2 regions of the Cupriavidus sp. 01L43 genome follow, and region 1 is predicted to be linked to the other one. Evidence: predicted binding sites of a transcription regulator. Region 1 holds the regulator's gene; the other holds the start of a gene.
The links. Region 1 encodes sigma-54, which starts transcription at its own class of promoters, with help from an activator protein. Its sites were predicted from a motif close to TGGCANGNAANCTGCTTT; they were not measured.

Region 1 (6,515 bases):
CCTGGCCCCGACGGCCAGCACCACGGCGGCGCTGGCGCTGGGCGACGCCCTGGCCGTGGCCGTGCTGGACGCGCGCGGCTTTGGCGAGGAAGACTTCGCCCGTTCGCACCCGGGCGGCGCGCTGGGCCGCAAGCTGCTGACCCACGTGCGCGACGTCATGCGCACCGGCAACGGCGTGCCCGAGGTGCGTGAAAACACCCCGCTGGCCCAGGCACTGATGGAAATCACCCGCAAGGGCCTGGCCATGACGGCCGTGGTGGACCCGGACGGCCACGCCATCGGCGTGTTCACCGACGGCGACCTGCGCCGCCTGCTGGAAACCCCGCGCGACTGGCGCACCGTGCCCATCGGCGAGGTCATGCACCGTAACCCCCACGTGGTGAACCAGGACCAGCTGGCCGTGGAAGCCGTGCAGATCATGGAAGCGAACCGCATCAACCAGCTGCTGGTGGTCGATGGCGACGGCAAGCTCGTGGGCGCGCTCCACATCCATGACCTGACCCGCGCCAAGGTCATCTGAGCGGGGCCGGCGATGCGCGACTTCTTCGGCAGGATCTCCGGTCTGGTCATGCGGCTGCTGCCGCTGCTGCTGATGGCGATGGTCGCCGGCAGCACGTTCTGGCTGGTGCAGATCAACTCGCCCCATGAGGACGAGGCCGCCCAGAACCGCGCCAAGCGCCATGAGGCGGACTACTACATGGACCGCTTCTCGGCCACGGAACTGGACACGACCGGCGCCACCAAGATGCGCTTCACCGGCGTGAAGATGATCCATTTCGAGGACGACCAGACCTACGAGGTGACCACGCCGGCCATGCGCGCCTACCAGCCGGACCGCCCCCCGGTCACGGTCAACGCGGACCGGGGCGTGATGAACTCGGAGGGCTCGGTCATCGACCTGTACGGCAATGCCTTCCTGGTACGGCAACCCGGCGTGGATCCGTCGAAGGACCCGCGCATGACCGCTGCATCGCAATATTTCCAGTTGCTGGTCAATGACGACATCGTCAAGACCGATAAAGCGGTACAACTCACGCGCGGCCCGTCGGTGATGACGGCCAACGGACTGGTCTTCAACAATGTCACGCGCGAAGTACAATTGCTCGGCAACGTACGCGGCACCATCGTCATGAATCCGCCGTCGGGGCAGGCCCGGACCACGCAGTAAGCACAACAACAAGCACGCCAGGCGCCGGCAACGGATCGCCCGTCATTCTCTCAGCTGACCAACATGACCCCATCCCTGACGACGTTGTCCTGTCGCCGCATCGTGCCCGCCCTGGCGGTGGCAATCGCCGCGCTCGGCGCGACCCTGGCCCAGCCGGCCCTGGCGGAGCGTGCCGACAAGGACAAGCCGCTGGTGCTGGAGGCCAACAACGCCAGCTATGACGACGTGAAGCAGATCTACACGTTGACCGGCAACGTCGTGCTGACCAAGGGCACGATGGTGCTGAAGTCGGACGCCGCGCAGATCCGCACCGACCCCGAGGGCTACCAGTACGCGGTGGCCACGGCCAATCCGGGCCGCCAGGCGTATATCCGCCAGAAGCGCGACGGCGTGGACGAATACATCGACGGCTGGGGCGACCGCATCGAGTACGACGGCAAGCAGGAAATGTCGAAGCTGATCGGCCACGCCCGTGCGGCGCGCATCGCCGGCGCGAAGACCGTCGACGAGATCCGCGGCGCCGTGATCACCTACGACAGCCGCAACGAGTACTACACGGCTGCCGGCGGCGACAACAACACCTCCACCGGCAACCCGTCCGGCCGCGTGCGCGCCGTGCTCTCGCCGCGCGCGGACCCGGCCAGCGGCGCCGCCGCGCCGCCACCGCCGCTGGAACTGAAGCCGGCGCCCGCGCCCGGCAAGCCCTGAACCCCGGACGCGCCCGCCGCGTCACGCATGCATTGACCTGATGAACGACTCCGCCACGCTCGCCCCGAACGCCTCCGCAGCCCCGTCGGCCGCCCGTACCGACAGCAGCACGCTGGTCGTGCGCCACCTGAAGAAGCGCTACGGTTCGCGCACCGTGGTCAAGGACGTCTCGCTGGACGTGAAGAGCGGCGAGGTGGTCGGCCTGCTCGGTCCGAACGGCGCCGGCAAGACCACGTCGTTCTACATGATCGTGGGCCTGGTGGCACTGGATGAGGGCGACATCGTGCTGGACGACCAGCACATCAGCGGCCTGCCGATCCACGAGCGCGCCCGCATGGGCCTGTCCTACCTGCCGCAGGAGGCCTCGGTCTTCCGCAAGCTCAACGTCGAGGAAAACATCCGCGCCGTGCTCGAGTTGCAATTGGAGAAGGGCAAGCCGCTGCCGAAGGCCGAGATCGAACGCCGCCTGGATTCGCTGCTGGATGACCTGCAGATCGCCCATCTGCGCAACAACCCGGCGCTGTCGCTCTCCGGCGGCGAGCGCCGCCGCGTGGAAATTGCCCGGGCGCTGGCCTCCGCGCCGCGCTTCATCCTGCTGGACGAGCCGTTCGCCGGCGTGGACCCCATCGCCGTGGGCGAAATCCAGCGCATCGTGAGCTTCCTGAAGGCGCGCAACATCGGCGTGCTGATCACCGACCACAACGTGCGCGAGACGCTCGGCATCTGCGACCACGCCTACATCATCAGCGAAGGCACGGTGCTGGCCGCCGGCCAGCCTGAGGAAATCATCGCCAACGAGTCCGTGCGACGCGTGTACCTGGGCGAAAACTTCCGCATGTGACCCATCGGCCGCCGCGTGCGGCCGCGCTTCTCCCGGCCTCCACGGCGACAGCCGGGGTCGATCAGGAAGTCAGAGCGATAGGCGATAGCAATTTCCGTTCCATAGTCGGAAGGATGCGCATAGAATAGGTCGCATGAAACCGTCGCTTCAGCTTCGTCTCTCGCAACATCTGGCATTGACCCCGCAGCTGCAACAGTCGATTCGATTGTTGCAGCTCTCGACGCTTGAACTCCAGCAGGAAGTGGAACAGGCGCTGACCGAAAATCCCCTGCTCGAACGCGAAAACGACTGGATCGAAAGCCCGCTGCGGGTAGCCGCCGATGGCTCGGTCAACCTCCAGAGCGCCCCCGCGCCGGCCTCTTCCGAGCCGCAGCCCAACGGCGATGCGCGCACCGACGGCGCGTCCGGCGGTGAGGACGATAACTACAACGACAACGGCAGCGAGGACTACGGCAGCGACTGGAGCCTCGACGACTTCGCCCGCCGCCCCCAGGGCGACGAGGACGAAAAGTCGCCGATGCAGTTGCGCGATGCCGAACCCACGCTGCGCGAGCACCTGATGGGGCAGTTGGCCCCGCTGAAGATCTCGGTGCGCGACAAGGGCCTGGCCATCTTCCTGATCGAATCGCTCGACGATGACGGCTACCTGAGCGCCTCGCTCGAGGAAATCTGCACCGAACTGCCCGAGGAACTCGAATTCGAGATCGACGAAGTCCACGCGATCCTGACCCTGCTGCAGAGCTTCGACCCGCCCGGCGTGGGCGCGCGCAATGCCGCGGAGTGCCTCAGCCTGCAATTGCGTCGCCTGAAGCACTCGCATCGTGAGCTGGCGCTGACCATCGTCAATCATCATCTGGAACTGCTGGCCGTGCGGGACTACACGCGGCTAAAGAAAGCGCTCCAGGTGGACGAAATAGCACTGAAGGCGGCACACGAACTGATTCGCTCGCTGGCGCCGTATCCGGGGCACGCGTTCAACCGTCCCGAGGCCGACTTCGTGGTGCCCGACGTGTTCGTGCGCAAGAGCGGCAGCGGGTGGATCGCGGCGCTCAATCCGGATGTCATGCCACGGCTGCGCATCAACGACATGTATGCGCAGATCCTGCGCGGCGCGAAGGGCGAAACGGGGACGGCAGGCCTGCAGCAGAAGCTTCAGGAGGCGCGGTGGCTTATCAAGAACATCCAGCAACGATTCGATACGATCCTGCGTGTTTCGCAGGCAATTGTGGAACGTCAAAAGAACTTTTTCACGCATGGCGAAATCGCGATGCGCCCCTTGGTTTTGCGGGAAATAGCCGATACACTCGGTTTACATGAGTCGACCATTTCCCGGGTCACCACGAATAAGTACATGGCCACGCCCATGGGTACTTTCGAGTTGAAGTACTTCTTTGGGAGCCACGTCTCTACGGAGACTGGCGGCGCGGCCTCCTCCACGGCAATCCGCGCGCTGATCAAGCAACTGATAGGAGCCGAAGACCCCAGGAATCCTCTTTCCGACAGCCGGATCGCCGAACTGCTGGGTGAGCAAGGCTTCGTGGTCGCACGCCGCACGGTGGCGAAATACCGCGAAGCGCTCAAGATCCCCGCAGTCAATCTCCGCAAGACTTTGTAGCCGAGCCGCAACCGCCTGCCTGGTGCGGCTCTTTCAGAAGGAGAAGCGCTATGAACTTCAAGATCAGTGGACACCACCTCGACATCACGCCCCCGCTGCGTGAGTATGTGGAAACGAAACTGGAGCGAATTGTCAGGCATTTCGATCAGGTCATCGGCGTGAGCGTGCTGCTATCGGTGGACAACCACAAGGAGAAGGACCGGCGCCAGTACGCGGAAATCAATCTGCATCTGAAGGGGAAGGACATCTTCGTCGAAGCGCATCATGAAGATCTGTATGCGGCGATCGACTGTCTGGTCGACAAGCTCGACCGCCAGGTCATCCGCTACAAGGACCGCGTACAGGGCCACGATCGCGAGGCGGTGAAGTACCAGATGGCCGCCCAGCAACTGACGCAGCAGTAGACACCTGCAGGCAACCGAAAACAGAGCGGTTGCCGACCCTGCAGAGGACTGAAAAGAAGAGCTCAAGCCGCGCAATCAGCGCGGCTTTTTTGATGGGCGCGCGCCATGGCAGTGACGGTGCGGGCACCTGGAATGTTTCGTTACCTTATTGCCACGCCGGAGGGCGACCCGGGGCACCCGGGAGCGGTCAAAATGGGAACAAGTGTTCGCAAGCCGCCCGCCTCGGTGTATGCTCCGCCATACAAATAACGACAGGACGGCCCCGGGACACCCCGGGTGGGCAAGCCGGCCGGCACGTCGTGGCACCGCCGCGACCCCGGCGCTGCATCGCAAAATCGCGGTGGAGCCCTGCTCTATAATGGCCGGACGCTCCAATGCGGGCGTCCCAGACAAGATCTCGGTACCAAAGTTTCGCCCCGAATCCGGCGGGACGGCCTTCGCGCCCCGGCCCGCTAACCTGACTTCTCGCGCATCGCCCATGAATCGTTTGGCCAAATTGCTGCCACCCGGCAACATCCATCTCGACGTCACCGTCACCAGCAAGAAGCGGGTGTTCGAGCAAGCCGGGCTCCTGTTCGAGAACAACCATGGCGTGGCGCGTGCTACCGTGACCGATAACCTGTTCGCGCGCGAATCGCTGGGTTCCACGGGTCTGGGTGCCGGCGTGGCCATTCCGCATGGCCGCATCAAGGGTCTCAAGCAGCCGCTGGCCGGCTTCATGCGCCTGGCCGAGCCCATTCCGTTCGAATCGCCGGACGGCAAGCCGGTGTCGCTGTTGATCTTCCTGCTCGTGCCGGAACAGGCCACGCAACAACATCTGGAAATCCTGTCGGAAATCGCCCAACTGCTCTCGGACCGCGAGATGCGCGAGGGCCTCGCCACACTGCCCACGTCGGAAGCGGTGCATGATCTGCTGACGCAGTGGCACCCCTGACTCCCGCCCCAACGGCCGCCTGAAACGGCCTGTCCGCCCCCGAAAGTCATACGCGCATGGAACTCACCGGCGTCACCTCGCAGTCGATCTTCGACGACAACGCAGCCGATATCAAGCTCTCGTGGGTTGCTGGCCTGGAAGGGGCCGACCGGGCCTTCGACGTGGAATTCGCCCGCGAAGCCACCTCGGCGGCGGACCTCGTCGGCCACTTGAACCTGATCCACCCGAACCGGATCCAGGTGCTCGGCAAGCCGGAAATCCTGTACTACCAGCGCCTCGACGACGAGCCGCGCAAGCGCCAGATGGGCGAGCTGATCCTGCTCGAGCCGCCGTTCCTCGTCGTGGCGGACGGCATGGAGCCGCCGCCAGACCTGGAGCTGCGCTGCACGCGCTCGTCCACGCCGCTGTTCACCACGCCGGTGTCGTCGGCGGCTGTGATCGACCACCTGCGGCTCTACCTGTCGCGCATCTCCGCCCCGCGCGTGACGATGCACGGCGTGTTCCTCGACATCCTCGGCATGGGCGTGCTGATCATGGGCGAGTCCGGCCTGGGCAAGAGCGAACTGGGCCTGGAACTGATCTCGCGCGGCCACGGTCTCGTGGCCGACGATGCGGTGGATTTCGTGCGACTCGGACCCGACTTCATCGAGGGCCGCTGCCCGCCGCTGCTGCAGAACCTGCTGGAAGTGCGCGGCCTGGGCCTGCTCGACATCAAGACGATCTTCGGCGAGACGGCCGTGCGCCGGAAGATGAAGCTCAAGCTCGTGGTGCAGCTCGTGCGCCGCAACGACGGCGAGTTCGAGCGCCTGCCGCTGGACTCGCAATACCTCGATGTCCTGGGCCTG
Region 2 (6,515 bases), on a different contig from region 1:
CGCGCCGCCAACGTGCTGCCGCTGCGGCCGCGCGCGGCCTGATCAACGACTCAAGCCGCGCGCAAAGTCAAAACGGCAGGTCAGCCTAGGGAAGGCTGACCTGCCGTTTTTTTCGTCCTGTCGTTTTAAACCGTTGTATCGGGGGAGGGGTGGGTCTTATCTCAGGGCCGACACGCAGATCGGCGCATTGATATAGACATCGCCCACGCGGCGCTCGCCGCGGTCCTTGCGGGTCATGTAGCGGAACATCATGCTGACGCCAAGCTTGGTCAGAATTTCCACGTCGCGGTTGGCGCAGATGTTACGTTGCAGCGGCGCGGCGTAGTTGACCTCGAAGCTGGCCAGGTCAAGCATCGGCCCGCGATAGTTGGTCAACTCCAGCTGGAAGAGCACATGCTTGCCCGGCACCGACTGGCAGCGGCGCAGGCGCGTCTCGCCATCGATCTCGATCGGCAGGGCATCATTGAGCTGGCGGCAGGCGCGCGCCAGCACGCCGTCGGGGCGGCTGGTGTTGCGGAGCAGTTCGGGAACGCCGGCGCCGCCGGTGTTCTGCCCGGTGGCGGCACCCTTGAGCATGCGCGACAAGGCGTCGGCTTCATCCACCACAGGCACGGGAGCGGGGGCCGGCGCGGAAGCCGTGACCGGCGCCCTGACCGGCGCTGCCCACGCGGGCAACGGCGACAGGGTTGCCAGGGCAACCAGGCTCAGCGAAACAATAATCGGCGTTTGTCGTATGGTCATGCGGGCTAGCGTTGCCGGGGACGGCTCCCGTGACCCGTCTCCCGCTGTGCGTCCGACTACGCGGTCGGCGCAACATCCGTGCCGACAGGCAGGCATTGTACCCTCCACCCCCGTGCATGCGAAAGCCACGCCACACCGAAAGCACGCTTTGTAACCTGTGCAACAATTGCGCCTTGTCTTCGGAACCGTTTCATGACTGCCAGCCCTCGCGCCTCCACATCTGCTCCACGTTTTCCCCTCTGGCTGTTGATCTGCGCGTCGCTGACCGCGTTGGCGCCCCTGTCCATCGACATGTATCTGCCGAGCTTTCCGGCGCTCGCGGCAGACCTCCACACCGAGATCGGGCAGGTGCAACTGACGCTGGGCACCTTCCTGGTCGGGCTGGCGATCGGGCAGGCGTTCTATGGTCCGATCAGCGACCGCTACGGCCGCAAGGCGCCTCTCTATATAGGACTGACGTTGTACGGCGCCGCCGCTGCCGGCTGCGCGCTGGCCGGCAGCGTGGAGTCCCTGATGCTGTGGCGCTTCCTGGAGGCGCTTGGCGGCTGCACGGGCCTGGTGGTGTCGCGCGCCGTGATCCGGGACCGGCTCGAGGCCAAGGATTCGGCGCGGGCGTTTTCTTCCCTGATGCTGGTGATGGGCCTGGCGCCGATACTCGCGCCGCTGATCGGCGGGGCCGTCCTCTCTGCCCTGGGCTGGCGCGCGATTTTCTGGATCCATTGTGGCGCGGCCGTGCTGATCCTTTGGTTCGTTCACGCACGGATGGAGGAGTCGCTCGATCCGGCGCACCGCCGCACGCTGCACCCGGGCACCGTCTTGCGCAACTACTGGGAGCTGCTGCGCGACCGCGAATTCCTGGGCTACTCGCTGGCGGCCGGCTGCGTGCAGGCAGGCATGTTCGCCTATATCGCCGGTTCGCCGTTCGTGCTGATCGAGTTGCATGGCATCGACCCCTCGCACTATGGTTTCGTGTTCGGGGCGAACGCGTTCGGGCTGATCGCGATGTCCCAGATCAATACGCGCCTGGTGCGTGCGCGCTCGCTCGACGCCGTGCTGGGCATGGCCCTGTACGCGCCGCTGCTGGCCGGCCTGATGCTGGCCGTCGCGGCGCTGGCGGGCATGGCCGTGCTGCCGGTGCTGCTGGTCGGCTTCTTCGTCTTTCTGGCGGGAATGGGGTGCATCACGCCGAATGCGTCGGCGCTGGCGTTGGCGCACCAGAGCCATCGCGCGGGCACCGCGTCCGCGCTGATGGGCACGCTGCAGTTCGGATTCGGCACGCTGGCTGGCGCCGCCGTCAGCGTATGGCACGACGGTACCGCGCTGCCACTGGCCGTGGTGATGGCGGTGTGCGGCTGCAGCGCGGTCCTGCTGCGGCGCTACGGGCGGGCCGGCGCGGCCGTGCCCGCCTGATCAGGCGGCCTGGTTGGCGGGCGTCGCCGGCGCCATCGGCATGGCCGGCGCGGGCTGCATGACCACCATCTGCGCCGGCATCGGGGCGGCAAATCCGGCTTGGCCAAAACTCTCGCGAATCACGCGGTTGGTATCGAAATAGACCTGCCAGTAGTGATCGTTATGGCAGTAGGGCCGCACGGCGAGCACCGGGCCGACCAGCGTGAATTCGAGGATTTCCACGTCCACCGGCGGTTCCGCCAGGACGTTGGGAATCGCGCCGATGCGCTCCTTGAGCAGTGCCACGGCGGCCATCGCGTCGGTCGAGCCGGCCAGCTGCGCCTTCAGTTCCACGCGCCGGTAGGCATTGGCGGTGAAATTCTGGATGGTGTCCGAGAAGATCTTGTTGTTGCCGACTACGGTCAGCACGTTGTCCGGCGTGTCGAGCGTGGTGGCGAACAGGCCGATCTCCCTGACTGTGCCGGTCACGCCGCCGATGGTCACGAAATCGCCCACCTTGAACGGCCGCAGCACCACGAGGAAGGCGCCGGCCGCGAAATTCGCCATCAGCCCCGACCACGCCATGCCGATGGCCACGCCAGCCGCCGCAATCAGCGCCGCGAAGGTGGTGGTCTGGATGCCGAAGTAGCCGAGGATGCCGATCACCAGCACCACGTTGAGGGTGACGGTGACGATGGAGCCGACGTAGCGCAGCAGCGTGGGGTCCACCTTCTGCCGGGCCAGCGAGTTCTGGACCAGCCGGACGACGAAATGGATCAGCCAGCGGCCGATCACCCAGAAGGCCAGCGCGGCCAGGATCTTGACGCCGAACACGGTGGCGTAACCGACGATCAACTCGCGAAAGCTCTGCAACGAAGAGGTATCCATGGGGCATGCTCCTGTTAGGCAAGGGCATTATTGGCCTCGTCGCGGGCAAGTTCAAGTTAATAATTTCGCGAAAATCCGCCGTTCGATATGCGCAAATAACAAAGCGGCCGGAACGCTGTCCGGCCGCTTTCTCCCAGTCCCAACAAGGGTGGATTACCAGTTGGTCTCGCGCTCCGGGGTGGCCGAAATGCGGTGCAGGGTCAGGTCCGCGCCATTGAACTCGGCTTCGGCATCCAGTCGTATTCCGACGAATTTCTTCAGTGCACCGTAGACCACCGTGCCGCCCACCAGCGCGATGACGATGCCAAGCGCCGTGCCGATCAGCTGCGCGACCAGCGACACCCCGCCCATGCCGCCGAGCGCATGGGTGCCGAAGATGCCCGCCGCGATGCCGCCCCAGGCGCCGCACAAGCCGTGCAGCGGCCAGACGCCCAGCACGTCATCGATATGCCACTTGTTCTGGGCCAGCGTAAACAAATAGACGAACAGCACGCCGGCCACCGCGCCGGTGATCAGCGCGCCGAGCGGATGCATGAGGTCCGAGCCGGCGCACACGGCCACCAGCCCGGCCAGCGGGCCGTTGTAGGCGAAGCCGGGGTCGTTGCGGCCGGCCCACCACGCCGCCAGCGTGCCGCCGGCCATCGCCATCAGCGAATTGATGGCCACCAGGCCGCTGATCTTGTCCACGGTCTGGGCGCTCATCACATTGAAGCCGAACCAGCCCACCGCCAGCACCCAGGCGCCGAGCGCCAGGAAGGGGATGTTCGAGGGCGGATGCGCGCTGATGCGGCCGTCCTTCGAGTACCGGCCGCGCCGGGCGCCCAGCAGCAACACGGCGGGCAGGGCGATCCAGCCGCCCACGGCATGCACGACGACCGAGCCTGCGAAATCGTGAAACGGCGAGCCTGCAACCGAGGCGATCCAGTCCTGGATGCCGAAGCGGTTGTTCCAGGCGATACCTTCGAAGAACGGGTAGACAAAACCTACCAGGATGAAGGTGGCGACCAGTTGCGGATTGAATCGCGAGCGCTCCGCAATGCCTCCCGAAATAATCGCCGGAATGGCCGCCGCAAATGTGGCGAGGAAGAAGAATTTCACCAGTTCATATCCGCTCTTTTGTGCCAGGACTTCGGCACCGGACATGAATTGCACCCCGTACGCCACCGTATAACCGACAAAAAAGTAAGCAATCGTGGAAACGGCAAAATCAACAAGGATTTTCACCAGTGCATTCACCTGGTTTTTCTTGCGCACCGTGCCGAGTTCCAGGAATGCAAATCCCGCGTGCATGGCGAGTACCAGGATGGCGCCGAGCAGGATGAACATCGCATCGGCGCCCGTTTTCCAGTTTTCCATTGCTACCTCAATGCTCAAAATGGGAGCACGAGTATGCAAATTCCGTTCCAGACAGCGATGCAGAATGGGGAAAATAGCGCCGAGGCGGTGCGTGGCGCACTGGTGTGGCGTTTCCGGGCGAGTTGTCGGATCAACTATTGCGCGCAGCGGCTGCGCCGCCGTACGAGCCACGCCTCATTTTGGATCGCCATGCGCCAAAAGCGGGCGTATGGCGCGCGCGGTGCGATCCAGAATGGTGCGTCCTCGCCCGGGGGGAGGCCGACGAAGCGCGGCCCCGTGCATGTGCGCCGCACGATACGTGTCGGGCCGAAAAAGTGACGATTCCATTTGGGGAAAAGAGGGGTAAAACCCCCGCTAAGTCTTGCCAGAGAACGTTTTCCGGCCGTTTTCGTTGCTTCGGTGCCACTGGGGATTGCCCAAGGCGCAAAGGGCAGATTAGACTGCGCCGATCGGTAATTTGCCGGCAGGCAGATGTCCGGTGACGACGACCAACAAGGGAAATCTAGCCATGAATAAAGGTGAACTGGTATCGGCCATCGCCGCGGAAGCAGAACTCAGCAACGCCGCCGCCGAGCGCGCGCTGAACGCCGCGCTGGACAGTATCAAAAAGGCAGTGGCCAAGGGGGACTCGGTCACCCTGGTGGGGTTTGGTAGCTTCAGCTCGGGCAAGCGTGCTGCCCGTACCGGCCGCAATCCGCGCACCGGCGAAACGATCAAGATCCCGGCCGCCAAGACGGTGAAGTTCTCCGCCGGCCAGGGTTTCAAGGACGCCGTGAACAAGAAGAAGTAAGCAAGTTCGCGTTCTTGAAAGTACGGAAAGCGGCCTTCGGGGCCGCTTTTCTTTTTGGGCCATGATGTCCACGCGCGGATTTGCCCATTGGCGCGCCTCGTCGGGTTACACTGCCCGCGCCTCAGGCTCGATTTCTGGATTTTCTGCGATGAACGATTTGTCCCACCAGCTTTCCATGACCGTGCTGATGACGCCGGACATGGCCAACTTCTCCGGCAACGTGCACGGGGGCACCATCCTGAAGTACCTGGACATGGTGGCCTACGCCTGCGCCAGCCGCTACGCCGGCCGCTATGTGGTCACGCTGTCGGTGGACCAGGTGATGTTCCGCCAGCCGATCCACGTGGGCGAACTCGTCACCTTCCTGTCTGCCGTGAACTACACCGGCCGAAGCTCGATGGAAATCGGCATCAAGGTGGTGACTGAGAATATTCGCAGCAAGGTGGTACGGCATACCAATAGCTGCTACTTCACGATGGTTGCCGTGGACGACAACGGCGCGCCAGCCGAGGTGCCGCCGCTGCAACCGCGTGACGAGGTGGAGCGCCAGCGCTTTGCCGCCGCCCAGCAGCGCCGCGCGCTGCGCCAGGAAATGGAGCGCCGGCACGACGAGATCAAGGGTTCGGCGGACTGACCATGGCGAACATCCGCATCGGAATGATGGCCGTCGCCGGCCTGTGGGCGCTCTCCGGCATCACGCAGGCCGAGGAAATCGGCAGCGTCAGCACGAATTTCCGCGTCACCGGCTCCGACAAGGTGGTGATCGAAGCCTATGACGATCCGCAGGTGGACGGCATCACCTGCTACGTCTCGCGGGCGCGTACGGGCGGCATCAAGGGCTCGCTCGGCATGGCCGAAGACCCGCCCGAGGCGTCGATTGCCTGCCGCCAGGTGGGCCCCATCACCTTCAAGGGCCCGGTCAAGGCGCAGGAAGACGTGTTTTCCGAGCGGATGTCGATCCTGTTCAAGACCCTGCACGTGGTGCGCGCGGTGGACCGCAAGCGCAACACGCTGGTCTATCTGACCTACTCCGACCGCATCGTCAGCGGCAGCCCGCAGAACGCGGTGACGGCGGTACCGGTGCCGGCCGGGACACCGATCCCCGTCAAGTAAGCCTCAGCCCCTCAGCCCCTCAGCAACCTCAGGCTTCAAACAGCTTGCGCAGATTCGATTTCAGAATCTTCCCATTGGGATTGCGCGGCAGCATCTCCCCGCTGACGATAATCCGCACTGGCACCTTGAACGCCGCCAGCTGCTGCCGCACGAAATCCTGCAACTCCGCTTCCGTGGCAGCCATGCCCGGCTTCAGGCTCACCACCGCACCGGGCTCCTCGCCCAGCGTGCGGTGCGG

Region 2: the regulator sigma-54 is predicted to act here: its motif matches at 4,407-4,424, upstream of AC1DP9_RS21110 (ammonium transporter).

The regions. Positions count from the first base shown of each region.
Region 1 covers NZ_JBFTSH010000003.1:13,319-19,833, forward strand. The annotation lists gene AC1DP9_RS06915 (KpsF/GutQ family sugar-phosphate isomerase) at 1-520, shown strand, start outside; gene lptC (LPS export ABC transporter periplasmic protein LptC) at 533-1,168, shown strand; gene lptA (lipopolysaccharide transport periplasmic protein LptA) at 1,232-1,876, shown strand; gene lptB (LPS export ABC transporter ATP-binding protein) at 1,917-2,717, shown strand; gene AC1DP9_RS06935 (RNA polymerase factor sigma-54) at 2,851-4,332, shown strand; gene hpf (ribosome hibernation-promoting factor, HPF/YfiA family) at 4,383-4,736, shown strand; gene AC1DP9_RS06945 (PTS sugar transporter subunit IIA) at 5,215-5,670, shown strand; gene hprK (HPr(Ser) kinase/phosphatase) at 5,727-6,515, shown strand, end outside.
Region 2 covers NZ_JBFTSH010000014.1:78,434-84,948, reverse strand. The annotation lists gene mdoH (glucans biosynthesis glucosyltransferase MdoH) at 1-42, shown strand, start outside; gene AC1DP9_RS21125 (hypothetical protein) at 157-741, opposite strand; gene AC1DP9_RS21120 (Bcr/CflA family multidrug efflux MFS transporter) at 934-2,151, shown strand; gene AC1DP9_RS21115 (mechanosensitive ion channel family protein) at 2,152-3,018, opposite strand; gene AC1DP9_RS21110 (ammonium transporter) at 3,172-4,374, opposite strand; gene AC1DP9_RS21105 (HU family DNA-binding protein) at 4,883-5,164, shown strand; gene AC1DP9_RS21100 (acyl-CoA thioesterase) at 5,313-5,798, shown strand; gene AC1DP9_RS21095 (CreA family protein) at 5,801-6,277, shown strand; gene AC1DP9_RS21090 (class I adenylate-forming enzyme family protein) at 6,306-6,515, opposite strand, start outside.